DNA from 4 places in the Serratia sp. GW822-FHT06E05 genome. Region 3 is predicted to be linked to each of the others. Evidence: predicted binding sites of a transcription regulator. Region 3 holds the regulator's gene; each other region holds the start of a gene.

Region 1 (7,270 bases), on a different contig from region 3:
GTTCAACGTTATGGCGATGACGTGCGTGCGCTGGTGCTTTCCGGCCCCTTGATTGGCGAAAGAACCCTGATTTCGGATTTGCTTACTCTGCCAGAGATCCCGGACACGCCGCTCGATACTGCCACCCTGTCGCGTGATCCGTCGGTGGGGGAAGCCTATCAGGCCGACCCGCTGGTGTGGCACGGGCCGTTCAAACGCCCGACGCTGCGGGCGATGCAGCAGATCCTGGCAAAAATTAACGCCGGCCCGGGCTTCGGCACGCTGCCTACGCTGTGGATACATGGCGATGACGACAGGCTGGTGTTAATGGCGGAATCGCAAACCGCGATCGATCGGCTCAAGGGCAGCGATTTCGAAGCGATGGTCAATCCAGGCGGGCGACACGAGAGTTTTAACGAAACCAACAAGGATCAGATATTAAGGCGGATCACCGACTTTATCGAACGGGTGCTGGGATAGCTGAATACCCCTCTCCCGGCGGAGAGGGGCCAGTTAACGATCAGCCTTCGACGATCGCCAGGTAATGTTTTACAAAACGATCCGAGGTGATCTCCCAGCGTACCGGGGTGCCTTTTTCGACAAACCACGAATCCCCGGCCTGATACTGCACGGATTTACCGGTCTTTTCGTCGGTCAGCGTCGCGCTACCCTCCCACACCGTGGCGTGTTCGGAGAACGGATACTCCATTACAAAGGTGCCGCGCGTGCAGCTGAAAATACCGCAGTTCAGGTTATCGGTCGGCTCACCGAAAAGGCTCGCCACCCCGACGTTTGGCTCACCGGCGATCACCGTGGCGCCCAGGTTGCTGACGCTGCCAATGTCCAACAGTTCAGGCAGCGGTTGCTTAAGCAGTAATGGTTTCATGTTTCTCTCCTGTGATAAAAATTAGCGACGACCTTTCCAGTAACCGGACGTCTGGTGCCAAACCTTGCCGGCGGTGGTCATTACCCGTCGCAGCTTGTCTTTACCGAAGATATTGACGTGCGGAATCGAACTCATCAGATCGTAACGATCCGATCCTTCGCTCATGCCCTCGGCCAACACTTTGCAGACGATATGACTCGGCGTTACGCCAAAGCCGGAATAGCCCTGCACATAAAACACGTTGTCATGCTGCGGCAAGGTGCCGATCTGCGGGAACAGGTTGGCGCTGCAACACAGCGGCCCGCCCCAGGCCAGGTCGATCTTCACGTCATGCAGGTACGGGAACACTTTCAGCATCAGGTTGCGGTTCCAGGCCTTAAGATCCGACGGAATGTATTCGATCAAGCGGGTGGCGCTGCCAAACAGCAGCCGGTTTTCATTGGTCACCCGGTAATAATCGATCACCGGGCGGATATCGCTGTAGGCACCGCGGATCGGGCTGATCTGGCGGATCAGTTCTTCAGGCAAGGGTTCGGTCGCCAGTTGGAACGCGTAGGTATTGATGGTTTTGTTGTAGATGAACGGCTCCATGCCGTTGAGGAAACCGTTGCACGCCCACAGCATCTTGTTGGCACGTACTGAGCCCATGGCGGTGCGCACCTTAATGCGCGAACCGTATTCCACGCCCAGCACGCTGCTGTTTTCGAAGATTTTTACGCCGTAGCCGCTGAGCGCCTTCGCCTCGCCCAACAGCAGGTTGAGCGAATGCACGTGGCCGCCGCCCATGTGTTTCAATGCGCAGGTGTAGGCATCTGACCCCACGACCTGTTTCACCTCTGCGCCGGTGTAGAGTTCAATCTCTTCATTCGGCGATACCGCCTTGAATTCCTTCAGCCAGCTGCGCAGGGTTTTCTCCTGGCGTGCATTGCTGCCGAGGTAGCCGTAGCCAAAACAGAAATCGGCATCAATCTCGTACTTCTTGATGCGCTCACGAATAATCCCGGCGCCGAGGTTGCTGATTTTGAAGATGGTTTCCAGCCCGGAGGGGCCGACGTGGCGTTTGATTTTTTCCAGATCGTGACCGATACCGGCCATCACCTGCCCGCCATTGCGGCCGGTGCCGCCGTAGCCCAGGTAGCGCCCTTCGAGTATGGCGATATTGGTGATGCCGCGCTCAGCCAACTCCAGGGCGGTATTGATGCCGGAGAAACCACCGCCGATGATCACCACGTCAACGTCCAGATCTTCTTCCAGCGTCGGAAAGCGCAGATCGTATTTTTTGGTTGCCGCGTAGTAGGTTAACGATTCGATATTATTGTTCACTGTCGCACTCCCGAAGACCCTATGCCATAACATCGGATTATCAGGAGGTGGGCGCGACGTCGCCATGTCCCTTTAGGGACATTCGCAACAAATAATTAACACTCAGGCGCTGCGGCGCAGCGGGGTGGCCAACAGCAGATTGAACAGTTCGGCCTGCGAACCGATCGCCAGCTTGCTGTAGATGTTCTTGCGGTGGTTTTTCACCGTTCCCAGGCTGATGAACAGCCGATCGGCGATTTGCTGCGAGCCGCAGCCGTCCAGGATCAGATCCACTATTTCGCGCTCGCGCGGCGTCAACAGATAACGTGCCTGCACCGCATGATCCGTCACCCTTTCTGGTTCTGCCGGGGCGACGACCACTTCGCCATGCAGCCGCGCGACGCTCTTGAGCAGCGTCAGCGCATCACGCAACTCAGCCAACTGCGGATAACGCACGCCCACCGACTGGCGCGCCGAGCCGAAAAACACCCCCAACCCGCGTTCCGGCGTCAGGGGCAGCAGCACGCCGGCTTCATCATGCCAGCCGGTCTTGCGGTAAAAGTTACGGTAATAATCAGTATGGTAGAAGCCGCAGGGAGCCAACTGGCGCAGGGTCAGCACCTCGCCGCCGCCGCCATCATTCAGCGCCTGGTAAAACGGATCCTGCAGGTAAGCGCCCTGTTGATAGAGTTGATTGACCGCGTCACTGTTTTCTCGCTCGGTTTTGATCAGGCAACGTGGCGCCTGGCCGCGTTCAAACGCGTAAACAATGGCGCTATCAAAGGCGAAGAACCCTTCCAGCCAGGCCAACAGGTTGGGATAGAAACCTTGGGTTGCGACTGCGTCTATCACTGCGGATAACCGTTCCACCTGAATATTCATCTTCGCCCGCCATCATTAATAAATTAACAATCACTTTATTCCGGCTACGCCGTGGCCTGTTTGTTATAGAAAACACTCAATAGCGCCAAATGCAACAGCAGAATCGTTTACATGTTAAACAAATCACACCTTCGCCAGATTATTGCGGCGTGGCCTAACGAGGCTTGATTAATATATTAACGGAATCCCTTTCAGGCAGCGAAAAGCAGTGGTTCAGCCGCAGAGGCTGGCTTATGCTGTGGTTTTCGCGTGCCAAGGAGAGAACATGACTACCAGCCTGACCATTGCCAACCGCCAGACCTGGTTCGGCCACGGCAGCATCAGCCAACTGATCCCGCTACTGACCGCCGAGCCACAGCCGACGCTGCTGTTTAGCTGCCGATCATTCCTCAATGGCGCGGTGTATTCCTCACTGGCAGACGCATTGACGCCACTGCTGCTCGGCACCGAAATCGTCAGTCACGAGGCTTCACCGCAAGAGATAGACGCCTGGGTCGCGCGCTGGCGCGGCAAGGTAAGACGCGTGGTAGCCATTGGCGGCGGTAGCGTGCTGGATGCTGCCAAGGCCTTTGCCGCGCTGGTCGAGCACCCGTTGCCCACCCTGCGCTATATGGAAAAGATCGGCGACACAAAAATCAGCGGTGCAACCCTGCCGCTCATTGCCATCCCGACCACCGCCGGTACCGGCAGTGAAGTCACGCAAAATGCGGTGATCACCGACACCCAGGTGAGCAAGGTGAAAGCCTCGCTGCGCCATAGCAACTTTGTGCCACACACCGCCATCCTGGATCCGCAGCTGCTGCAAGGGTCACCGGACAAGGTGCTGGCCTACTGCGCCATCGACGCCTTTACCCACCTGTTCGAGGCCTATCTGTCCAAAACCGCCAATACCATGACGCGCGAGATGTCGCTGACCGGCATTCGCCACTTCCTGCAGGCTTGGCCTGCGCTCAACCGCAGCGCCGAGGCTCACGAGGCGATTATGCAAGCCTCTTACCTTGGCGGCCTGACGCTGAGCGCCGCTGGGCTGGGAGTGATCCACGGCATCGCCGGCGAGATTGGCGCCCTGCGCGATTATCACCACGGCCAGGTCTGTGGTCGCCTGCTGCTGCCGTTCCTCGAACTGCTGGCGAAAAGCGAACAACCGCAGCAGCGGGCGCTGATGGCTGAGCTTGCCGCCCGCCTGTTCCCCGAGCAACATGACAGCCCGGAACGCTACCTGATCGACTTTATTACCCGCAATGCCATCGCCAGTTTCTGGCAGGATGACCTGCCGATTTCCGCAGACGAACTGGCGGTGACGCTGGCAAAATCCAACAGCAAGAACTCGCTGATCGACTACAGCGCGCCGCAGCGGCAGCAGATGATCGAAGGCGCATTCCGCATCGAATGATTATATAATCAGATCAAAGTAATAGCGGGAGATTGGACATGGGCATCATCAGCTGGATTTTCACCGGCATCGCGATTGGCATCCTGGTCGGCTTGCTGATCAAGATTTTTGGCAAGAAGAAAGATCAGTAAACATCAAGCTGTTCCATGAGCTGCCAGCAGGCATTCGTGGAACAGCTTGACCACCCGCTGCGGGCTGGGCGAACGCCGCAGCACGCTGGAATATTCGCAGTGATAACGGAACAGCGTCGGTTTGATGGCGCGCATCATATTTTGCGCGACAAAAAACGCCGCATAGTGGTCGGGAAGAAAGCCGACGTACTTACCGGAAAGAATTAGGGTCGCGATCGACTCCTGGGCAAACCCCGTTGCCTTGCGATGTAAATGCTGCTGCAGGCTCAGTTCCATATTCGGCGAATGGTAGCCTAATCCGGCAAAGGCATAATTGTGCAACAGATCCCAATTTAGTATTTCATGGTTAGCGGAAAATAATTCATGTTGCGCGCCACAATATAAGAACATCCTCTCATGAAATAACGAACTATAAGATAAACTTTCCGCACTGCGGTGCATGGGAATAATGCCAATTTGAAATTGGCCGTCAATGACGCCGCGTTCAATGGTATTTATCGGTTCCACATACATTTGCAAAGAGACATCCGGCGCCTGCTCGCTGAATAAGGCAATCGCCCGGCCGATATGTGCCTGAGGATTACTGACGGTATGGTCGAATATCGCCACGTGCAGCTGCCCACCCAGGCGTTGATGCACATCATCCACCCCACGGCGAAAGGCCTCGGTCGCCGCCAACAGATTCACGGTTTCCTGATAAATCAGCAGCCCTTCGTCAGTAACCGCAAACCCCTCGCGCCCGCGGTGGCACAGCGTCAGGCCCAGCCGCTGCTCCAGATCCTTGATATGCTTGCTGATGGTCGACAGGCTGATATTCAGCTCCAGCTCGGCGGCGCTCATGCCGCCACAGTCGACCACCGCCTTAAATACCCGCAGCAACCGCAGATCCATATCCGATAACTGGCCCAACAATGCGCGCTTTTTTACTTGCATAAAACCTTAAGTAAGTTTCGACATATGATTATTCACATTAGTGAAGAAGCAGAACATAGTCAATTTCACTCAACAATTCATTAACACGTTTATTTATACCCTCTAGCTTTTATAGTTGCGGCCAGACGGCCAGCTCACTCAGCCCAGGTACTTACTCAAGTAAGTACCTGGGCTGAGCTGGTGCAGATAACAACGCTGCAATTTAAAAGATGACGGGCATAGTTAATTAACCGTACCTATTCTCCCCCTCGGAGGGAAAAATGGCTGATTTAAATCAACGTGAAAATAAAGCCGACCGTGAATGGTTAGAAGCACATTGGATGCCCTTTACCGGCAACCGTAATTTTAAAGCCAACCCGAGAATGATAAGCCACGCGCAAGGCGTTTATTATACCAGCCAGGACGGTCGCAAGATTTTTGACGGGTTATCCGGGTTGTGGTGCTGCGGATTGGGCCATGGCCGCCAGGAAATTGCCGATGCCGCTCACCGGCAACTTTCCCGATTGGATTATTCCCCGGCGTTTCAGTTCGGCCATGCCTTATCTTTCGAGCTGGCGAACAAAATCAAGGCCATGACCCCGGCCGGGCTGGACTATGTGTTTTTCACCGGTTCCGGCTCCGAAGCGGCAGACACTTCGTTAAAAATGGCGCGTGCCTATTGGCGAGCCAAGGGCCAGGCGGGCAAAACCTGTTTTATCGGTCGCGAGAAGGGCTACCACGGCGTTAACTTTGGCGGCATCGCGGTGGGGGGCATTGCCGGCAATCGTAAAGCCTTTGGCGCCAGCGCCGAAGCGGACCACCTGCCCCATACCCAACTGGCGGGAAATGCCTTTTCGCGCGGCATGCCCGAGCAAGGCGCCGAGCTTGCGGAAGAACTCAACCGCATCATCACACTGCGTGACGCTTCGACCATCGCCGCGGTGATAGTCGAACCCTTCTCCGGCTCGGCCGGGGTGATCGTACCGCCGGTCGGTTATCTGCAACGCATCCGCGAGATCTGTACTCAACACAATATTCTGCTGATTTTTGACGAAGTGATCACCGCCTTCGGCCGCTGCGGCGCATTGACCGGCGCCGAGGCATTCGGCGTCACGCCGGACATCATGAATATTGCCAAACAGGTCACCAACGGCGCACAGCCGATGGGGGCCGTGGTAGTTCGCCCCGAAATTTACCAGGCCTTCATGGCCACCGATGAACCGGAATATTTGCTCGAATTCCCGCACGGCTACACCTACTCCGCCCATCCGGTCAGCTGTGCGGTGGGGCTGGCGACGCTGGATATCATTGAACGCGAACAGATGATCGAACGGGTGCAGGCGCTGGCCCCCCATTTCGAACGTGCAGTGCACAGCTTACAGGGCAGCAACCACGTCAGCGACATTCGCAACTTCGGTCTGGCGGCGGGTATCACGCTGGCGGCCCGACCGGGCGAAGCGGCACGCAGGCCGTATGAAGTGGCGATGCGCTGCTGGGAAAGCGGGTTTTATGTCCGCTATGGCGGCGACACCCTGCAGTTGGCACCCCCGTTTATCAGCAGCGAGGCGCAGATCGACTCGCTGATCAACGCCCTCGGCGACGCTATCAACGCAACCGAATAATAAAGGAGCGCAAGCCATGCCAATTGCACATTGGATCAACGGCCAGTCCGCCACCGGCGGAACCCGCAGCCAGCCGGTTTACGATCCGGCTACCGGGCTGTCGCATCAGGAGGTGTTACTGGCCGACCGCGCCACGGTAGAAAGCGCCATCGACGCCGCCGAG
Region 2 (7,270 bases), on a different contig from region 3:
CTGGCGCAACTACCTGCCCATGCCGGCGCGTAATGGGATAAGCAACTTTACGTCTAACCTGGAAGAGCCGGCCAGCATGGTCAACTCCTTCCTGAAAGGCGACCCCTATAAGGGGATGATCCACTTTAACCGTTTCTTCCTCAACACCCTTCTGGGGATGGGCGGTCTGATCGACGTGGCCGGGATGGCTAACCCGAAACTGGCTCGCGAAGAGCCTAACCGTTTCGGCAGCACCCTGGGGCATTATGGCGTCGGCTACGGTCCTTATGTGATGTTGCCGGGCTACGGCAGTTTCACCCTGCGTGAAGAGGGCGGTGACTGGGCGGATACGGTCTATCCGGTGCTGAGCTACCTGACCTTCTGGATGTCGGCGGGCAAATGGGTGGTTGAAGGGATTGAAACCCGTGCCGAGCTGTTGGATTCCGACGGCCTGCTGCGCAACTCTTCCGATCCGTACCTGATGGTGCGCGAAGCCTACTTCCAGCGTAACGACTTCCTGGCGAACGGCGGCTCGCTGAAACCTGAGATCAATCCGAACGCTCAGGCGATCCAGGGCGATCTGGACGAGATCGACTCGCAGTAATCTCGCTCGGTGAAGGAAAAGAACCCGCTTTGATGGCGGGTTTTTTTATGCTTTGAGATCGGCGGGCAAAAAAAAGCGCCCTAAGAAGGGCGCTCCTGGCTTCGTCATCGAAAAGATTAGAAGCGGTAGTTGAAGTTGGCGCCGTACAGCCAGGCCTTGCCCACGGATTCGAAGGTATATGGACCTTCTTTGATGGTGACTTTCTGGCCGTGCATGTAGGAAACACCGACGTCAACTGAGGCGTCTTTGTTGAATGCGTAGCTGGTACCTGCGCTCAACCAGAAGCGGTCCTGATCCGGGATAGAGATAGAACGGTTCTGGGCCGGCACCGGGCTGTCATCGAAGGCGATACCGGTACGGAAGGTCCAGTTATCGTCGTAGAAGTAGGTAGTACCCAGTGCGATGCGGTAAGCGTCTTTAAAGCCTTCGTGCTTCTCAAACAGGGTTTGACCGTTGTTGCCGGTAGCTTTCAGCTCCTGGAACTGGCTCCAGCTGGTGTAAGCCAGGCTGTAGTGGATAGCCCACTGCGGTGCAACCTTGTTGTAACCCGAGATTTCCCACATTTCCGGCAGGTTCAGATCCAAAGAGCCTGGGATGGTGGTGCCGTCGGTGCCCATTGGTAGGCCGAGAGCGCCAAGGCGCGAGTTATAGGCGGATGGCAGGCTGCTCTTGTAGTCGCCGTCAAACTTGATTTTGACTTCGGAACGGTAGGTGAAACCGTAACGGTTGTTTTCATCCACTTCGTACAGAATGCCGGCGTTCCAGCCAAAGCCCCATTTGTCACCCTTCAGGTGAGAAATTTGAGTATCCGCCGGGATCTGTGAGACCGGGCCGGCCAATTGAGGTGGCAACTGGCCAGAACCTGCGATCAACTTCGGCAATTCACCGGCATAACGCTCGAGCTTGGCTTTGGCGTAAACCGCGTCAAAGCCCAGACCGAAGCTGAATTGTTGGTTCAGACGGTAAGCACCGCTCAGGTTCAGGTTAAGTGTGGTCAGGTCAGTTTTACCGCCGTAAGCCCCTGCGGTGTAACCGTCGTTGAATTCTGTCGCCAGGCCGTAGTTGCTGGTGACCGAGCCGCCTACGGCAAACTGATCGTTAATCGGTTGAACATAATGCAGGTTTGGCACCCAGGCGGTAGGGGCGATGTTCTTGGAGTCGAGGCTGGCACCGGAAGGTGACTTGCCGGAGATATCTACATCCGGATCGATAAACACCGCACCGAAGGAAAGTTCCGGGCGGGTATACATCATCAGCAGGGCCGGGTTGCGGCTGGCGGAAGCTGCAGTATCCGCCATGGCGCCCTCGCCAGAATACGAACGTCCTAAACCAGCTGATGAAAACTCATTCAGCTGGAATCCTGCGGCAGACACGTTTGAAGAAATAATTGCCACTGCAGCTGCGAGAGCTGATTTAGTAAATAGGTTTTTCTGGCTCATGACCAAAACCTCATTATGTGTTTATTATTTAAACTATGTTACTTAAAGTAACAAGGAGCGCGGGATTGTAGGGTCCGTTATCATTCAGACAAATCAGACCAGTGGCTGAATTATAGGTCCGACCTGTGAAAATGTTGCAACAATGTTTTTGAGATATTTCCAAATTGATATCAAAAAGGAGATCTGCATAACAAAAAACCAGCGATGCATAACAATATTCTTACCATTCCTTAGCAGACGTCGATTTTCATTTGTGATTTCCATCACTTAAAACACCTATAAAAAGTAAGTGCTAGTGATCGGTTTCATCGCAGAGTAAAATAAACGCAGAATCTTGTGTCTTTGCGCCAGTAGCTAAATGGCAATTTGGACTCGCGTAACGGCGGTCCCTGAGGAGAATGAATCATGTCCAATCCAATTAATAAATGTAGTGCCCAGGAAACTGCCGCCTGTTGCTGTGTTGATGTCGGTACCGTGATGGACAATACCGATTGCACCGCCTCCTACAGCCAGGTGTTTGCCAATCAGCAGGATGCAGAAAAAATGTTGGCCACGTTGACCGAAAAAGCCCGCGGTGTGGAATCCGACCCTTGCGACATCAGCAGTAGCATTAAACCGGTTGACGGTGGCGTGGAACTGGTGGCTGATTTCACCTTCGCCTGCCAGGCAGAAACCCTGATTTTCCAGCTCGGCCTGCGTTAATCACGGCTTTAAAACGGTGCGGGGTCATCCCGCACCGCTCGCTTCCTCCCCAATCCCCCTCTAGAAAGTTGCTCCTGCTCTCAGTTTTCACTTCTGCCGGTTTGCCAAATGTAAACATTTGGTTAACAATGACCCCATCAGGTCAGACCTCTTCTTGACCGTTGCGCTGGCGTTATTCTCTTCAGGAGCGTTTATGAGTAAGGCACTGCCGTTGGTGACCCGTCACGGTGACCGTATTGCGATTGTAAATGGACTGCGGACCCCCTTTGCCAAACAGGCGACCGCTTATCACGGCATTCCAGCGGTGGATCTGGGGAAAACGGCGGTAAGTGAACTGTTAGCCCGCAGCGGTATCGATCCGGCGCTGATTGAACAACTGGTGTTCGGCCAGGTGGTGCAAATGCCTGAGGCGCCGAATATTGCGCGTGAAATCGTGCTCGGTACCGGCATGAGCGTGCATACCGATGCTTATAGCGTGTCGCGTGCCTGCGCTACCAGCTTCCAGGCGATTGCCAACGTGGCGGAAAGCATCATGGCAGGCAGCATCAGTATCGGCATCGCCGGTGGCGCTGACTCTTCTTCCGTTCTGCCTATCGGCGTCAGTAAAGCGTTGGCGCGCACGCTGGTGGACGTTAACAAAGCCCGTACCCTGTCGCAGCGTCTCAAGCTGTTTAGCCGACTGAAGTTCCGTGACCTGATGCCGGTGCCGCCGGCAGTGGCGGAATATTCTACAGGGCTGCGCATGGGCGATACCGCAGAGCAAATGGCGAAAAGCCACGGCATCACCCGGGAAGAGCAGGATGCGCTGGCGCACCGCTCTCACCAACTGGCTGCCAAAGCCTGGGAGCAGGGGCTGCTGCGCGACGAGGTGATGACGGCCTATGTGCCGCCATACCGTACGCAAATCACCGAAGACAACAACGTTCGCAAAGATTCCAGCCTGGCGTCCTACGCAAAGCTGAAACCGGCATTCGATCGCAAGCACGGTAGCGTTACCGCAGCCAACAGTACGCCGTTGACCGACGGTGCGGCAGCGGTGCTGATGATGAGTGAGTCGCGAGCGAAAGAGTTGGGGTTGCAACCGCTGGGTTATCTGCGCAGCTTTGCCTTCTCCGCCATCGATGTGTGGGAAGATATGCTGCTCGGGCCGTCTTACGCTACGCCGCTGGCGCTGGATCGCGCCGGTATCGGCCTGGCCGACCTGACCCTCATCGACATGCATGAAGCCTTTGCTGCCCAGACCCTGGCGAACCTGAAAATGTTTGCCAGCGACGAATTTGCTCAGAAAAAGCTGGGCCGCAGCCGGGCGATTGGCGAAGTGGACATGGAAAAATTCAACGTATTGGGTGGCTCAATTGCTTATGGTCACCCATTTGCCGCTACCGGCGCGCGCATGATCACCCAAACGTTGCACGAGCTGAAGCGTCGTGGCGGCGGACTGGGGCTGACGACCGCCTGCGCAGCCGGAGGGTTAGGGGCCGCAATGATCGTAGAGGTGGAATAATGAGCTTTGAAAACGCATTGCATGAACAGCGGGCCAAACCCTCGGCCTTTCAACTGACCCTTCGTCCGGACAACATTGGTGTGATCACCATCGATGTTCCGGGGGAGAAGGTAAACACCCTGAAGGCCGAGTTTGTCGAGCAGGTCAACGACGTACTGATCCGCGCGCAGCAGCATCCGGCGCTGGAAGGGCTGGTGATTATCTCCGGCAAGCCGGATTCGTTTATTGCCGGGGCGGATATCAGCATGATTGCCGCCTGTACCACCGCCAAAGAAGCCGAAGCGCTTGCGAAAAAAGGGCAAAGTACGCTAGCACAGATTGCCGCATTCCAGGTCCCTGTGGTGGCGGCTATTCACGGCGCCTGCTTAGGCGGCGGGTTGGAGCTGGCGCTGGCGTGCCACAGCCGCGTTTGTTCTCTGGATGACAAAACCGCACTCGGCCTGCCGGAAGTGCAGCTTGGTTTGCTGCCGGGCTCCGGCGGCACCCAGCGTTTGCCGCGGTTGATTGGTGCCAGCAAGGCGTTGGACATGATCCTGACCGGCAAACACATTCGGGCGCGTCAGGCGTTGCGCATGGGGTTGGTGGACGATGCCGTGCCCCAGTCAATTTTATTGCAGGCTGCCGTCGAACGGGTCAAGCAAGGCTGGCAGAGCCGGCGCGAATTGCCGTGGCAGGAGCGTTTGCTCAACGGCCCGCTAGGCAAAAGCCTGCTGTTCAGCATTGTGCGCAAGAAAACGCTGGAGAAAACGCACGGCAATTATCCTGCCGCAGAACGCATTATTCAGGTGGTGCGCACCGGTCTGGATCACGGCAGCGCCAGCGGTTATGAAGCCGAGGCGCGGGCGTTTGGGGAATTGGCCATGACCCCGCAGTCCGCCGCGTTGCGCAGCCTGTTCTTTGCCTCTACCTCCTTGAAGAAAGAACGCGGTGGCAATGCACAACCTCATGAACTGCACCGTATCGGCATTCTGGGTGGCGGCCTGATGGGCGGCGGTATCGCCTGTGTGACCGCCACGCGGGGTGGTTTGCCAGTGCGGATTAAAGACGTTAACGAAACGGGCATTAACCACGCGTTAAAATACAGTTGGGACGTGCTCGGCAAGCGGGTACGCAGTAAACGCATGCGCCCGGCGGAACGGCAAAAACAGATGATGCTGATCTCCGGTTCGACCGATTACACCGGTTTTGAACGGGTGGACGTGGTGATTGAGGCGGTGTTCGAAGACCTGGCGCTGAAGCAGCAGATGGTGGCCGAGATAGAACAGCACGCGGCGCCGCACACCATCTTTGCCTCCAATACCTCATCGCTGCCGATTGGCCAGATTGCCGCCAAGGCGCAGCGCCCTGAGCAGGTGATCGGCCTGCATTATTTCAGCCCGGTGGATAAAATGCCGTTGGTTGAGGTGATCCCACACGCTACCACCAACGAAGAAACCATTGCCACCACCGTGGCGCTGGCGCACAAGCAGGGCAAAACGGCGATCGTGGTGGCCGATCGCGCCGGTTTCTACGTTAACCGTATTCTGGCTCCTTATATAAATGAAGCGACTCGTTGCCTGCTGGAAGGTGAGCCGATCGAAGCGTTGGACAAGGCGCTGGTGGATTTCGGTTTCCCGGTTGGGCCGATAACCCTGCTGGATGAAGTGGGCATCGACGTCGGTACCAAGATTATCCCGGTGCTGGTAGAGCAGTTAGGGCCGCGCTTTGCCGCTCCAGCCGCCTTCGAGGCGGTGTTGAAAGACGGACGCAAAGGGCGCAAAAACGGCCGTGGTTTTTATCTCTACCCCAGTGAAGGCCAGCAGCGTCAGCGGAGCAAGCGCGCCGATACCTCGGTCTATCTTTTGCTGGGCATCACGCCGAAGTCGCATTTACAACCGGCCGTCATCGCTCAGCGTTGCGTAATGATGATGCTCAATGAAGCCGCACGTTGTCTGGATGAAGGCGTGATCCGCAGCGCGCGCGACGGCGATATCGGCGCGGTGTTCGGTATTGGTTTTCCGCCGTTCCTCGGCGGGCCTTTCCGCTATATGGATCAGTTGGGGGCCGATAAGGTGGTTAAAACGCTGGAATACCTGCAGCGGCAGCACGGTGAATATTTTGCGCCTTGCGAACGCCTGCAGCGCATGGCTCAGCAGGGTGAACGCTTCTATCCGCAGGGGACCTGAGCGGCGCGGCGACGTGATTTGTACTAGAGTAGGATCAAGGTTGCATGTGATCACTATCACTCCTTGCAATACCGGTAATCCCTGACCCTATACAGGGAGATAGGGACGAGGTAACGTAGCCTGATGGCGGTGAAAGGCTGGCCGCCATCAATAAAATTCATGATGAGAAGGTTAAAATTTAACCTGTTGAATTGGTTGTTATGTGAGCGCTGAATTCCCGTTACGGCGCCATTGATGTAAAAAACAGCATTTTCTTTACGTGAACTTTCAGGCAAAATGCCCGGCCGCCATAAAGAGACGGCGCGTTATCGTTTCAAAGCGTTTGCTTTGGGGTTGTAAAACTCGGCGATACAGCACGCTCGGCGTTTCTGTATAGCGTTATTTTGTCAACAACAGCGGTGCAATATGCAAGTTTTGATTATGCGTCACGGAGAGGCGGCACTTGATGCGGCCAGCGATTCGGTAAGACCTCTTACTGTTTGTGGCCGTGATGAGTCACGTCAGATGGCGGCCTGGTTAAATACCAAGTCTGTGGATATTGAACGCGTGCTGGTCAGCCCGTACCTGCGGGCAGAGCAGACGCTGGCTACGGTTCGCGAGGCCTTGACCCTGCCGGCAAGCGAAGAAGTGCTGCCTGAGCTGACGCCGGGCGGAGATGCCAGCCTGGTCGGCAGCTACCTGCAGGCGCTGGCGCAGCAGGGGGTTCACGCGGTGCTGATCGTCTCCCACTTACCGCTGGTGGGTTACCTGGTGGCGGAACTCTGTCCGGGCGAATGCCCGCCGATGTTCGCGACCTCGGCAATTGCCAATGTCGATTTGGCCGCCGACGGCAGCTACGGTAAATTTGAGTGGCAGGTGAGTCCATCGCAGGTGATGG
Region 3 (7,270 bases):
ATACTCCTCCGCCAGCTTTGGCGTCAGCATATAGTGCTCGCGCGCCAGAATGGTCATCGCATTCAGGTGTTCGACAATAAACTGGCTGTGCGTAACCCACAGGCGCATATCTGCCAGGTAGCTCGATTCAAATCCCGGCTCCTGCATCGCCTGATTGAGTGAGGTGAACAGCGCGTTGTGCGCCTGATTGACCTGCATGCGGGCATAAGCCAGCGCACTGGGATCGGGTTCTTGCTCTTCCAGCAACAGGCGCAGCGCCTGCTGATCGTTTTCCAACGCCTGATGGGCGTTCTTGCGTAGCAGACCGCTTTGCCACTGTGGCCACAGCCAGATGGTGCTGCCGAACACCAGTACGCAGCCGATCAGCGTGTCGATCAGGCGCGGCACCAGGAAGTGGGTGCCGTTCAGTGCCAACAGTTGCAGGGTGTAAACCGCCGTCACCGTAAAGCCAATTACCGCCAGCCCGTAATTTTTACGTGAAACCAGATAGGCCAGCAGCGTGATCACCAGCATCACGCCCAGCGTCTCAGCCTCGGGCAGCTGCAGTTGCAGTAACCCGGCGGCAATCACCAACCCAACCAAGGTGCCGAGCGCACGGTGCTGGATGCGCACCCGGGTGGCGTTGTAGCCGTTTTGGCTCACCAGCATGATGGTCAGCAAGATCCAGTAAGGTTTTGGCAGATTGAAAATCATGCCCAGGCTGCTGCCCGCTGCCAGGGTGACTCCCAGCCGGGACGCATTGCGCAGGGCGTTGGATTTGAACGACAGGTAACTGACCAGCGCGGGCCAGAATGGCAGACGGTTTTGATTGGCCATCAGATCGCGTCGGTAGAGTGGGTGCTGGGTGCGCAGCAGGCGGGCGATGCGGCTGAAGTGGTAATAACAGAATTGGCCGACCGGGTTGTCCGGGTGCTGTGTCGCCACTTTTTCCAGGGCTGCCAACTCATGGTCCATGTTGAAACGCTGAGAATGCTGATGATAGAGGATATAGTGCGCTACCGTGCGCAGCCGATTGGCAATCACCTGTGCATTGCGGCGGATAATGGCTTCGGCCTGGCTCTGCTCTACCAGTTTTTGGACCTCTTCCGGCAGGTGCAGGCTGACGGTGATATGTTCCTGCAAATCCAGCGCGACCTGAAAGGTGCGTTGCAGGCGCTTTTGTTCGAGATTGCTGGCATGGGGCAGAAAATTAAGCTGCTGATACAGCAAGGTGATCAGGTCCATGACCTTTTGCTGGCGCACCAGCAGCGGTGGTAAGGCGGTCTGCGGATCGGTGTGCTGGGTCAACAGCGAATATTTGGCTTCGAAGTAGTCCGCCAGCTCCAGATAGAGCTGATTGAGCGACTCGCGCATCGGTTGCTCTTTCCACAGCTTGAACCAGAACCAGGTAAACAGGCCGTACCAGGCGGTACCCACGATATATAATACCGGCGCGTGCCAAAGCGGTACCGTACCGGCCATGCTGAGGGAGAAGATGGCGGCAACCAGCGCGGCGGGCAGCAGGCGGGCGTGCAGTGGGCTGATTTCGCCGCTGACGCCAAGCAACAGTGCCAGGCCGAGCATCAATGCGGGCAGCGGCACTTGCCACAGCAGTGCCTGTTGCAGCAGCAGGCTGCTAAGCGCAAAGAGCGAACCGCCGACGATCAGGCGTTTAAAGAAACGTTTGTGGGGCGTGTCCAGCCCGGCGATGTTGCAGCAGGCGGGAACCAGGGAAAATAGCAGGCCGTATTGCAGTTGGCCGATCAACAGCCCGAGCAGAACCGGCAGGCACAGCACCAGCGTTTGTCGCAGTGCATAGTTGACTTCCGGATGATAAATCAGTCGGCGCCACATGATAAATCGGGGAATAAAAAAACGGCGCGAATTATCGCGCCGTTTTTTCAGTGATTAACGGGTGCCGTAAACGACAATAGTTTTGCCGTGAGCGGAGATCAGGTTTTGATCTTCCAGCATTTTCAGAATACGACCCACGGTTTCACGAGAGCAACCGACGATCTGGCCAATTTCCTGACGGGTGATTTTAATCTGCATGCCATCCGGATGGGTCATGGCATCAGGCTGTTTCGCCAGGTTCAGCAGGGTTTGCGCGATGCGGCCCGTAACGTCCAGGAAGGCGAGGTTACCCACTTTCTCAGAGGTTATCTGCAGGCGGTTTGCCATCTGGGCAGACAGGCGCATCAGGATGTCCGGGTTTACCTGAATCAGCTGGCGGAATTTCTTGTAGGAAATTTCAGCCACTTCACAGGCGGTCTTCGCCCTAACCCAGGCGCTACGCTCCTGACCTTCTTCAAACAATCCAAGCTCGCCGATGAAATCCCCCTGGTTAAGGTAGGACAGGATCATCTCTTTACCTTCTTCATCCTTAATCAGCACCGCGACGGAGCCTTTGACGATGTAGTAAAGCGTTTCGGCTTTTTCACCTTGGTGAATCAGCGTACTTTTGGATGGATATTTGTGGATATGGCAATGAGACAGGAACCATTCGAGAGTAGGGTCTGTTTGCGGTTTGCCGAGAACCATTCGCTGTTATCCTCTGTTGTTATCGCTGCCTTGTGTCACAGGGGTCAGAGTTCCCTGTAAAACGTGCTGTCGCCGTTGTTTTAATGGTGGCTATCAGCAGGTTTTGAGGCGTGTCATAAATATACGCTGTCGCTCTAGCATATTAACTTGCCGGGAGAGCTGCAAGCTACATTCTGTTAACATACCGGTAAAGGAGCCTTTCCCTGGGAGTTTCCCTGAAATCAGTGTCCCGGAAAGATTTATTGCGGCTCTGTTTGTAGCACAGAGTGAGGCGGGTGTCTCGTGTTGTCTCGCTTCAGCATGATTAGCATCAGGTTCCGTTGCCAGTTTCTATGCGAAAGCGTACTCTGATTTTAAGAAATTAACCGGAGTGACCAGCATGCAGGCAAGAGTTAAGTGGGTGGAAGGGTTGACGTTTCTGGGTGAATCCGCGTCTGGCCATCAGGTATTGATGGACGGCAACGCTGGTGATAAAGCACCCAGTCCGATGGAAATGGTGCTGATGTCAGTAGGGGGCTGCAGTGCTATCGACGTGGTGTCGATCCTGCAAAAAGGACGCAACGACGTGCGTGATTGCGAGGTGAAACTGACCTCTGAACGCCGCGAAGAAGCGCCACGGTTGTTTACCCATATCAACCTGCATTTTATCGTGACCGGCAAAGATTTGAGCGACAAGATCGTGGAACGTGCGGTCAACCTGTCAGCTGAGAAGTACTGTTCGGTTTCACTGATGCTGAGCAAAGCCGCCAGCGTGACCCACAGTTTTGAAATCCGCGACCTGGCGTAACGGATAAAGGGGGCGCGGTTGTACCGCGCCCCGTAGATTACTCGATTTTTTTTCCTTCCAGCAGTCGCTGCACCAGCGGCGCCATGATCAGTTCCATCGCCAGCCCCATTTTGCCACCCGGCACCACCAGCGTATTGATATGCGAGATAAAAGATCCCTGCAGCATTGCCAGCAGATAAGGGAAGTCAATCTGGTCCAGCCCGCGGAAGTGGATGACCACAAAGCTCTCGTCCAGCGAAGGGATAGCCTTAGCGGCGAACGGGTTGGAGGTGTCTACCGTCGGCACCCGTTGGAAGTTGATATGGGTACGTGAAAACTGCGGCGTGATGTAGTTGATGTAGTCTTCCATCGAACGAACCACCGAATCCATTACCGCTTCGCGGGAGTGACCGCGTTCACCGGTATCGCGGATCAGCTTCTGGATCCATTCCAGGTTTACGATCGGTACTACGCCGACCAGCAGATCGACGTGTTTGGCCACGTCGATATGTTCGGTCACGACGCCACCGTGGAGCCCTTCGTAGAACAGCACGTCGGTCGGCGCCGGCAAGGCTTCCCATGGGGTGAAAGTGCCGGGAACCTGATTATAGGGTACCGCTTCATCGTAGGTATGAAGATACTTGCGTGAGCGACCGGTGCCGTTTTTGCCGTAGTCGAGAAAGCTTTGTTGCAGCAGGCCGAAGTCATTGGCTTCGGGGCCGAAATAGCTGATATGGCGGCCGAGATCGCGCGCTTTGCGGATCGCTGCGTCCATTTCCGGCCGGGTGTAGCGGTGGAAACTGTCGCCTTCCAGCTCGGCGGCGCGGATGTTCAACTGCTGAAAGATTTTACGGAACGCCACGCTGGTGGTGGTGGTGCCGGCCCCGCTGGAGCCGGTCACTGCGATAACGGGATGTTTGGCGGACATGGTGGTAGGTCACTCCGTGTTAAATGCGCAGGCGTCAGATATGATTATTGGTCTGTTTGACGCCCTTTCGCCAAGGGCAAAATTCCGCGCGTTGGTTTGCAATAACCCATTGTTACCTGATTTTTTCCGTCAGTCATAGAACCGATCGCCACTAAATTTCTTCCTGCCCGGCGCGGAACTGGCCGCGCGGCATGATGTTGACGGTCTCATGCAGTTCTGACCAAACCAGCAACACCTCGCCGTTTTTCAACTGGCGGCGCACGTCTTCCACTTTCTGTTCCAGCGAGCGTTCGTGCTCGCCGTAGTCGGTGCCTTCGCGTAACACAAAGGACTCGATCAGGCTGTTTAGGGTCTCAGTTTCCAGTTCTTTCCAGGGGATAATCACGTGGTTGTGTCCAGATAAGGGGAAAGCCAGGATGGAATACGGTATTCCAGCCACATTTGGGGGTGTTTCAAGGTGCCGCCGACAAAACCGACGTGGCCGCCAAACTCGGTCAACTGATACTCAATGTTGTGCGGCAGCGTGGTGACCTCGGGGATCACTTCGTCGGTCATAAAGGGATCGTCTTTGGCATGGATGATCAATAACGGCGTCTGGATCGCCGGCAACAACGGCAGGGCGCTGCAACGGCGATAATAATCACTGGCGTCGCTGAAGCCGTGAATGCGCGAGGTGATGGCGTCATCAAAGTCGCGGATCCGGCGCAACGCTTTGAGCTGCGGCAGCTTGAGCGGCAACGTGTCAGGGTAGTGCAGCAGCTTGCGGGTGGCATTTTGTTTGAGTTGCCCAAGCAGATAGCGCTGATAAACGCGCGAAAAGCCTTGTTCCATACGCCACGAACAGGGCTCCAGCATCAGCGGTGCTGAAACCACGACCGCCGCCTGCAGCAGACTGTCCGCCCCCTGCTGTGCCAGGTAGCAGGCCAGCATGTTGCCGCCGAGCGAGACCCCGACCGCGGCGGTGGGGGCTTCACCGTAGGTTGCGCGCAGCCACTGCAGGAAGAAACGCGCATCTTCCGTTTCTCCGGAGTGATAGATGCGCTGCTTGCGGTTCGGCACGCCGCTGCAGCCGCGAAAATGCATCACCACGCCAAGCCAGCCTTTTTCACGCCAGGCGTTGAGTTGACCGTGAGCGTAGGGGCTGTAGAAATTGCCTTCCAGTCCGTGGAACAGTACCACGCGCGGCTTGCCGGCAGCCTGAGCCGGATCTTCGCTCCAGGCGAGATCGACAAAGTCGCCGTCGGGTAATTCCAGCCGTTGCCAATGTGGTTTTAGCTGCACGCGGCGGCGCACCAGCCTTGGCAGCAGCGTCTGCAGATGCGGATTACTGGCCCCGGTCAAAGGGCGAAAGGATTCATGCATAACCTGAGTAAAAATCTTATTGGCGGCTATTGTGGGATTAATAGTGCGCTGTTAGCTTCACTATCCTGAACTGACAATAATACTGCAAAAAATCACCCTGGGTGAGGAGCACCCACCTCATGGAACCGAGTTTATTTCTTTCGATGTTAGGCTTCCTGTGGGTCGCCGCAATCACGCCAGGCCCTAATAATATGTTGCTGACCACCTCCGGCGCCAATTTTGGTTTTATGCGCTCGCTGCTGTTGATGATAGGCATCATGCTGGGGATGCAAAGTATATTGCTGCTGGTGGCGTTCGGGGTCGGCAGCCTGATCCTGGTTTATCCTGCGCTGCACCTGGTGCTGAAAATCCTCGGCAGCCTGTACCTGTTATGGCTGGCGTGGAAAGTGGCCACTGCCGCTTATGAAAAGCTGGAGACCGACGTGGCCCCGCCCAAACCGATACGCTTGTATCAGGGCTGGCTGTTGCAGTTCCTTAATCCCAAGGCCTGGCTGATGGCGCTGGGGGCGGTGGCCAGTTTTAGCCTGGCAGGCGACAGGTACAACACGTCGATTGTGGCGATCTCGCTGGGCATTTTGGTGGTGAATATCGTTGCCGGGGTGATTTGGCTCGGCTTCGGCACGGTGATTGGCCGCCTGTTACGCAGCAAAAAGGCCTGGATCATCTTTAATCTGTCTATGGGGCTGCTGACGGCGGCCTGTGTGTTACTCATCTGGCATTAAGGAGTTGCGGATGGCAGAAAATTACTTCCACGTAGTGGCCTTCACCGGCGAAGGGCTTCGCGGCAATCCGGCCGGCGTATGCCTGCTGAGACAACCGTTGTCGACCGCCGAGATGCAAGCGATCGCCAATGAGCTGAGCCTGCCTGAAACCAGCTTCGTCTGGGACGATGGCGATATGTCGGCCATCCGCTGGTTTACTCCCCATCGTGAGGTGGATCTGTGCGGCCACGGCACGCTGGCGGCGGCGCACGTGATGTTCAGCGCGGTCAATCCGGCGTTGCAGGATATCCGTTTCCGTTCGGCAAGCGGTGATTTGTACGTTAAGCGCGACGCCGAAGATGGCGAACGCTTGATCCTGGATTTTCCGTCCCGACCGCCGCAAAAAATCGCGATGCCTGCCGGGCTGAGCGCGCTATTGGGCGTTGAACCGCAGGAAGTGTGGCAAGCCAATGCGCTGCTGGTGGTGCTGGAAAACGAAGCGCAGGTGCGAGCGTTGCAGCCGGATATCCCGGCGTTGATTACTTTGGCCGGGCGCGCGGTGATCGCCAGCGCACCGGGCGAAACGGTAGATTTCGTTTCGCGCTATTTCACGCTGGACGGCGGCGAGGATCCGGTTACCGGCTCTGCACACTGCACGTTGATGCCTTACTGGAGCGCCCGTCTCGGCCGCCATCAATTACACGCGCGGCAGATTTCGGCGCGCGGCGGTGAGCTGTTCTGCGAACTGAAAGGCGACCGTACCCTGATAGGCGGCTATGCGCAGATTTTTTTGCGTGGCGAACTGCGCCTGTAATCAGATGGGGTTCGTTTCAACCAGCCACCGCCCGCGCCTTTTTATCTTAATGTGAGAACACTGACGCGGGCCCCTAAAAGATTCCCTGGAGGGATTCCGCCACATCGGGGTGATTTGATTAAATATTCCCATAAGTAATAACGCAGAGTTTTTTATTCTTTTATAGCTCGCCAACGCTC
Region 4 (7,270 bases), on a different contig from region 3:
CATCAAAAAGAATTACCACCTCTATGATGGCTTCGTGATCCTGCACGGTACCGACACCATGGCCTTCACCGCTTCGGCCCTGTCGTTCATGCTGGAAAACCTGGCCAAGCCGGTGATCGTCACCGGTTCGCAAATCCCTCTGGCTGAACTGCGTTCCGACGGTCAAACCAACCTGCTGAACGCGCTGTACCTGGCCGCCAACCATCCGGTGAATGAAGTCAGTCTGTTCTTCAACAACAAACTGTTCCGCGGCAACCGCACCACCAAGGCGCACGCTGACGGATTCGACGCCTTTGCCTCGCCTAACCTGCCGCCGCTGCTGGAAGCGGGGATCCATATCCGTCGCCAGAACGGTATCGACAGCCCGGTCTGCAACGGTGAGCTGAAAGTGCATGACATTACCCCGCAGCCGATCGGTGTGGTGACGATTTACCCAGGGATCTCCGGCGCGGTAGTCCGCAACTTTTTGCTGCAACCGGTGAAAGCCTTGATCCTGCGCTCTTACGGCGTGGGCAACGCACCGCAAAAAGCGGAGCTGGTTGATGAATTGCGCGACGCTTCCGAACGCGGCATTGTGGTCGTGAACCTGACCCAGTGCATCTCCGGTCGGGTGAATATGGAAGGCTACGCCACCGGTAACGCGCTGGCCCATGCCGGGGTCATCAGCGGTTTCGACATGACGGTGGAAGCCGCCTTGACCAAGCTGCATTATTTGCTGAGCCAACCGCTGACGCCGGAGCAAATCCGCAGCCAGATGCAGCAAGACTTGCGCGGTGAACTAAGCATCAGTGGTTAACCCTAACCCCAAGACGGAGTCGCGATGAAAACAGCCCTGCTGCTAATCGATTTGCAAAACGATTTTTGCCCCGGCGGCGCACTGGCGGTGACAGACGGCGATGCCGTGATCGCCGTAGCCAATCGGGCAATAGAGGCCTGCAACGCGCGGGGCGAGCCTGTGGTCGCCAGCCAGGACTGGCATCCTGCCAATCACCGTAGCTTTGCGGTAAACGCCAACGCACAGGTGGGTACGCTGGGTGAACTGGAGGGGTTGCCGCAGGTGTGGTGGCCGGTGCACTGCGTACAGGAAAGCCCAGGTGCCGAGCTTCATCCGCAATTAAACCAACGGGATATCGTCGCCGTATTCCGTAAAGGTCAAAATACGGATATCGACAGCTACAGCGCCTTCTTCGACAACGGGCATCGCTCACGCACCGAGTTGGACCGCTGGTTGAAAGCTCATGACGTGAGCCATTTGGCCGTGATGGGGCTGGCAACCGACTACTGCGTCAAATTCAGCGTCCTGGATGCTCTCGCGCTGGGGTACCAGACCTCGATAATTACCGACGGCTGTCGCGGCGTTAATTTGCAAGCTGGTGACAGTCAGGAAGCCCTTCAGGCCATGCAGCAGGCTGGTGCAAAACTCGTTACCCTGTCACAATTCATCGAACGATAATGCGTCGGGTGCTGATGGCACCCGCCCATTCCCCCACCGACAAATCTCGACATCGCTCACATTCCGACCATTCTCCTGTGATGACATCTTGTTCGCGTGCAGCACATTTGCTGTTATGACCGCTGATGCCTTGGCATCAATCAGTTATACGCATCCGGGGCCCATTGAGCCCGGCTTTATGTTACCGCCTGAGGCGGTTTCGGGTCGGCCTTGCCGACCAAAGGAGATAACATGGTTTTCACCCGTAAACTGCTGCCTTTGCTGGTGGCGGTGCAGTTTGGTATGGCTGGTGCCGGCATGGCGCATGCCACCTCTTACCTCTCCGTCGGTTATTTCAACGGCGGGGGTGACGTTACCGCCGGTCCAGGCGGTGACATCAACAAGCTGGACGTCACGCAAATTACCCACCTCAATTACTCCTTCGGCCTGATCTACAACGATGAGAAAGACGAATCCAATCCTGCGCTGAAAGACCCGGCTCGCCTGCACCAGATTTATCTGCCACCTAAAGTGATGGCCGATCTGAAGCTGCTGCCGGTATTGCGTAAACAGAATCCGGAGTTGAAAGTGCTGCTGTCCGTCGGCGGTTGGGGTGCTCGCGGTTTTTCTGGTGCGGCGGCAACGCCAGAGAGCCGGACTGTATTTATCCGTTCGGTGCTGGACGTCATCCAGCAGTACCAACTGGACGGCATCGATCTCGACTGGGAGTACCCGGTTAACGGCGCCTGGGGGCTGGTCGAAAGCCAACCGGCGGACCGGGCCAACTTCACCGTGCTGCTGAAAGAACTGCATAGCGCCCTGAATAAAAATAAATTGCTGACCATCGCCGTGGGTGCCAACGTCAAAAGTCCGCAGGAGTGGGTGGACGTCAAAGGTATTGCGCCCTACCTCGATTACATCAACCTGATGACCTACGACATGGCGTACGGCACTCAGTATTTCAACTCCAATCTGTATGATTCCAAACAGTGGCCTACCGTCGCGGCGGCCGATCGCTACAGCGCCAATTTTGTCGTGGATAACTATCTGGCCGCTGGACTTAAACCGGCGCAGTTAAATCTGGGCATCGGTTTTTATGGTCGGGTACCCAAACGCGCCACTGAGCCCGGCATCGACTGGGACAAAGCTGACGCAGAGAAAAACCCTGTCACCCAACCCTATTTCACCGCGCGTGAAACCGCCGTCTTCAAATCACTGGGGTTGGATCTGACCAAGGACAGCTACTTCAAATATAACGATATCGTCAGCAAGCTGTTAAACGATCCACAGCGGCGCTTCAGCGCCCATTGGGACAGCGATGCCCAGGTTCCCTATCTGACGATGAAATCCGCCGAGGGCAAACCTTTATTCGCCATTTCGTACGAGAACCCGCGCTCGGTTGAGCTGAAGGCTGATTACATCAAAAGCAAGGGATTAGGGGGCGCGATGTTCTGGGAATATGGCGCAGACGACAATAACCGGCTCGCGCATCAACTGGCGGAATCGCTGGGGATCAACGGCGGGAAAGGCTAAACCCACGGGGCGATGTCACTATCGCCCCGTTATTCGATTTACTGCGGTTTCAGCTTAGCCAAGGGTTCAGCGATAAACTGCTGTTTCAGCTCTTGCTTGCTCTTCATCACAATCTGGCCGTCGGTGCCGATACTCATGTGTTGCGGATCGGCGTTGTGCAACGACTGCCACAGCATGACCGCCTGCAGGCTGTTTTCTTTCTGTTCCGGAGTCAGGGCTACGCCATCCGGCCACTTGCCCAGCTCAACGGCTAATACCAGCCGTTGATAGATTTCCGGCGTCATGGCGGCAATCAGGTCTTTCACATCCATCAGGGCCTTTCCTTACTCATGCAAGAATAATTAGCTGAATCGATTTTTCTAACAACGTACTAGCTCTAGCCAGCCGTTTTCTCACCGTTCTCACCGTCGGTAAAACTGAGCGACGCCGAGTTAACGCAAAAACGCTCGCCGGTCGGCTGCGGGCCGTCGGGGAATACGTGGCCCAAATGCGCGTCACAGTGACCACAGCGGATCTCAACGCGATGCATATTATGTGAATTATCATCAAGATAACGAATCGCATCGTCAGATACCGGCTGATAGAAGCTCGGCCAACCGCAGCCGGAGTCGTACTTGCTGTCTGAGTAGAACAGCGGGTGGTTGCAGCACAGGCAATGGTACACGCCCTCGCGTTTGTTGTGCAGCAATTTGCCGGAATACGGCGCCTCGGTACCACGTTCCTGAGTCACATAACGTTGGATTTCATTCAGTTCCGTGGCCGGATGGTCAGGGGTTGTCTCTTTAGCCATTTGTGCGTTTCTCTGAATGTGGATAATGTCAACGAAAACAATGAGTAATAATAACAAAAAATTAACAACACTGCAGCGCTTTTTGGCCTAAACTGTAGCCCATAAAGGTCACGTCGCGGCAATATGTGATACCGATCACATATCTTATATGGACTGACTTTATACTTGGCGGTTTGACCCCATATTACGGATGAGGCCGAACGCAAACGGAACGTGCAATAAGCGCTCAAACCAGGCTGCGAGGTTTGATTTGCAGCAAGTATTGACACGATTCCGCTTGACGCTTGGTAAGGTTTTTGTAATTTTACAGGCAACCTTTTATTCACTAACAAATAGCTGGTGGAATATATGACTATCAAAGTAGGTATCAACGGTTTTGGCCGTATCGGTCGCATTGTTTTTCGTGCTGCTCAAGAACGTTCTGACATCGAAATCGTTGCAATCAACGACCTGTTAGACGCAGAGTACATGGCTTACATGCTGAAATATGACTCTACTCACGGCCGCTTCAACGGCACTGTAGAAGTTAAAGACGGCCACCTGGTTGTTAACGGCAAAACCATCCGTTGTACCTCAGAAAGAGATCCGGCTAACCTGAAGTGGAACGAAGTCAACGTTGACGTCGTTGCAGAAGCAACTGGCCTGTTCCTGACTGACGAAACTGCACGTAAACACATCGCTGCAGGCGCTAAGAAAGTTGTTCTGACTGGCCCATCCAAAGACGACACCCCAATGTTCGTTATGGGTGTGAACCACAAATCTTACGCTGGTCAGGAAATCGTTTCTAACGCTTCTTGTACCACCAACTGCCTGGCACCACTGGCTAAAGTTATCAACGACAAGTTCGGCATCGTTGAAGCGCTGATGACCACCGTGCATGCAACTACCGCAACTCAGAAAACCGTTGATGGCCCGTCTCACAAAGACTGGCGCGGCGGCCGCGGCGCATCTCAGAACATCATCCCTTCTTCTACCGGTGCTGCTAAAGCAGTAGGTAAAGTTATCCCAGAACTGAACGGCAAACTGACCGGTATGGCGTTCCGCGTTCCTACCCCGAACGTTTCTGTGGTTGACCTGACTGCTCGTCTGGCTAAACCTGCTTCTTACAAAGAAATCTGTGCTGCTATCAAAGCTGCATCTGAAGGCGAGCTGAAAGGCGTGCTGGGCTACACCGAAGACGAAGTGGTTTCTACCGATTTCAACGGCGAAACTCTGACTTCCGTATTCGATGCCAAAGCCGGTATCGCTCTGAGCGACACCTTCGTGAAACTGGTTTCTTGGTACGATAACGAAACTGGTTACTCCAACAAGGTTCTGGATCTGATCGCTCACATCTCCAAATAATGGATTGATGCCAAGCTGATGATGAGGGCGACATTTTTGTCGCCCTTTTTTTGTTTCTACGGCGAACAAAAGGCCAACCGATGAACGAAAAAATTTTCACCCTACCCGTTACTCAGCAAATTTCTCCTTATATCAGCCAACGGCAACTCGACGAACTGCCCGTGGTGGTGGTTTCCCACCCGAAAGTGCGTGCGGCTATCACGCTGCAAGGCGCGCATCTATTGGCCTGGCAACCCAGCGGTGAAAAGCCGGTCATTTGGCTGAGCAACAACACGCCATTTAAAAAAGGCAATGCTATCCGCGGCGGCGTCCCCATTTGCTGGCCCTGGTTTGGTCCGGTGGCAAAACCCTCGCACGGTTTCGCCCGCAATCAGCCCTGGAGTCTGACGGCGCATGATGAAGATGATAACGGCGTCATTCTGACCTTCACGCTGAAAGATAATGAGCAAACCCGTAGCCTGTGGCCACACGCCTTTACGCTGATTGCCCGCTTCAAGCTAGGCGAAGAGTGTGAGATAGAGCTGGAGTCTCACGGTGATTATCAGGCCACTGCGGCGCTGCATAGCTACTTCCAGATCGGGGACATTGAACAGGTTAAGGTAGCCGGCCTCGGCGTGCCTTATATCGATAAAGTCGCTGGGGGCGCCGAAGCCAAACAGACGGGTGACGTGACCTTCGTCGGCCAGACCGATCGGGTTTATACCCAGCCGGAGGCCTTTAGCCTGATTAAAGATGCGGCGCTCCAACGCACCATTGAGGTTCATCACCATCACATGAGCGATGTGATTGCCTGGAACCCTGGCGTAGAGCTTTCTTGCAGCATGGCGGACATGCCTAACGACGGGTATAAAACCATGGTTTGCGTGGAAACCGGCCGCGTCAGCAAACCGCTGATCGCCGCAGGGGAACAACCGGCACGGCTGGCAGTGACCTTCCGCACCCGCAAGAACGCGTGATCGCAGCAGGGCGGTGAAAACGCCTGCCCTGCATCATTGCACTACAGACGTGCAAAAGGGGCGCCAGCGCCCCTTTATGATGCTTACATTGCACTTTTTTTGTGCATTCGCGTTTTAGAAGCTGTAGCTCACACCCGTCATTAACACCCCGGTGTAAGATTTATCCACCATCGGGCTGTCTTTCACTTCATCAGACAGTTTGATGTAACGCCCCATAAAGAAGGCATTCCAGTCTTTGTTGATCTTGTAGTTGGCGCTCAGCTCAACGTAAGGTGCCCAGCTGTCGCTTGGCGTGTAGCTGTCCAGACCGCTGCGGCGAGATTCGTTATCGCTAACGCCGTAGTAGTATTTGTTCTGGTTTTTGCTGCTCCACGTCACACCCACACCCGGTACCAAGGTGAAGGCGTCCAGCTCAAACTTGTACAGATAGGCGAAGTCACCAATCATGCCGTTGCTGTAATCCAGGGTATCACCGGTAAAGGTGGTACGCAGGATGCCCCAATCAGCATTATGCGTATAAGCCAGACCGGCCATCAACGTGCCGCGACGCTTGTCCAACTTCTTCATGCGATCGTCGTCACTGTCGCCCGGACGGTAGCCCAACGGCGAGTAGTAACCCATCAGACTCAGTTGGTTTTCCTGATCTTTCCACAGGTAATAACCGGCGGTCAGGGTACGGAAGTAGAAGTCATCCCCTTCATAGTTGATGACAGGTACCGGATACACGCGGTCCTGATAGCCACGATACGGATCCGGGCTAACCAGCGCGGAAGCACCGAGTGACCAGGTCCCAGCCTGAGCACTTTGCGCACAAACCATTGCGGAAGCGATAATTGCTAGCGTTTTGAGTTGAAAAATCTTCACTGGTTCTTTTTCCATAAATAACAGAGTTAATAGCTGGCTTAGTTTATGTGAAATTGTCGTTACGCGCCTAATCTTTACAATAGAAAACAACCAAGATCGAATAACTTAGAATAGAAATATGAATTAATCATGGCGGAACAGTGACGTTTTTTGCCGCAGGCCGCGCCAGACAAGGCATTTGGCTATCCCTGTCATAACTGAGTCATTGATATGACTTAAAAAAAGCTTTTTACCACGCAGGAAATTTTCTGGTATGCAAACTAAGCTTAAATCAGAAGGTGAATGAATCCTGAGCCCAGTGGCAATACAGCGCAACTCGCGATAATAAGCGCACCAAGTTGGCATACGGGT

What was found. The regulator CRP, encoded in region 3, controls carbon source genes, mostly activating them, when cyclic AMP is high. The targets are predictions, from matches to a motif close to ATGTGANNNNNNTCACAT.
Region 1: AC1RKC_RS18810 (iron-containing alcohol dehydrogenase) is a predicted target of CRP. The motif match lies at 3,161-3,178, and genes of this name have one in related genera.
Region 2: AC1RKC_RS15145 (YfcZ/YiiS family protein) is a predicted target of CRP. The motif match lies at 2,274-2,291, and genes of this name have one in related genera.
Region 4: msrB (peptide-methionine (R)-S-oxide reductase MsrB) is a predicted target of CRP. The motif match lies at 3,879-3,896, and genes of this name have one in related genera.

The regions. Positions count from the first base shown of each region.
Region 1 covers NZ_JBXALM010000009.1:30,655-37,924, forward strand. Annotated here, with positions in the region: gene AC1RKC_RS18790 (alpha/beta hydrolase) at 1-459, shown strand, start outside; gene AC1RKC_RS18795 (cupin domain-containing protein) at 500-865, opposite strand; gene AC1RKC_RS18800 (NAD(P)/FAD-dependent oxidoreductase) at 887-2,188, opposite strand; gene AC1RKC_RS18805 (response regulator transcription factor) at 2,291-3,049, opposite strand; gene AC1RKC_RS18810 (iron-containing alcohol dehydrogenase) at 3,315-4,442, shown strand; gene AC1RKC_RS18815 (LysR family transcriptional regulator) at 4,577-5,506, opposite strand; gene aptA (omega-aminotransferase AptA) at 5,767-7,107, shown strand; gene AC1RKC_RS18825 (CoA-acylating methylmalonate-semialdehyde dehydrogenase) at 7,124-7,270, shown strand, end outside.
Region 2 covers NZ_JBXALM010000006.1:40,080-47,349, forward strand. Annotated here, with positions in the region: gene mlaA (phospholipid-binding lipoprotein MlaA) at 1-583, shown strand, start outside; gene fadL (long-chain fatty acid transporter FadL) at 700-2,022, opposite strand; gene AC1RKC_RS15145 (YfcZ/YiiS family protein) at 2,428-2,724, shown strand; gene fadI (acetyl-CoA C-acyltransferase FadI) at 2,918-4,228, shown strand; gene fadJ (fatty acid oxidation complex subunit alpha FadJ) at 4,228-6,393, shown strand; gene sixA (phosphohistidine phosphatase SixA) at 6,799-7,270, shown strand, end outside.
Region 3 covers NZ_JBXALM010000011.1:188,740-196,009, forward strand. Annotated here, with positions in the region: gene AC1RKC_RS21590 (YccS/YhfK family putative transporter) at 1-1,833, opposite strand, end outside; gene crp (cAMP-activated global transcriptional regulator CRP) at 1,888-2,520, opposite strand; gene AC1RKC_RS21600 (OsmC family protein) at 2,900-3,307, shown strand; gene AC1RKC_RS21605 (phosphoribulokinase) at 3,345-4,214, opposite strand; gene AC1RKC_RS21610 (YheU family protein) at 4,366-4,599, opposite strand; gene AC1RKC_RS21615 (hydrolase) at 4,596-5,576, opposite strand; gene AC1RKC_RS21620 (LysE family translocator) at 5,696-6,298, shown strand; gene AC1RKC_RS21625 (PhzF family phenazine biosynthesis protein) at 6,309-7,091, shown strand.
Region 4 covers NZ_JBXALM010000002.1:9,594-16,863, forward strand. Annotated here, with positions in the region: gene ansA (asparaginase) at 1-796, shown strand, start outside; gene pncA (bifunctional nicotinamidase/pyrazinamidase) at 821-1,453, shown strand; gene chiD (chitinase ChiD) at 1,685-2,965, shown strand; gene AC1RKC_RS07530 (YeaC family protein) at 3,004-3,276, opposite strand; gene msrB (peptide-methionine (R)-S-oxide reductase MsrB) at 3,342-3,755, opposite strand; gene gapA (glyceraldehyde-3-phosphate dehydrogenase) at 4,104-5,099, shown strand; gene AC1RKC_RS07545 (D-hexose-6-phosphate mutarotase) at 5,180-6,055, shown strand; gene AC1RKC_RS07550 (MipA/OmpV family protein) at 6,170-6,934, opposite strand.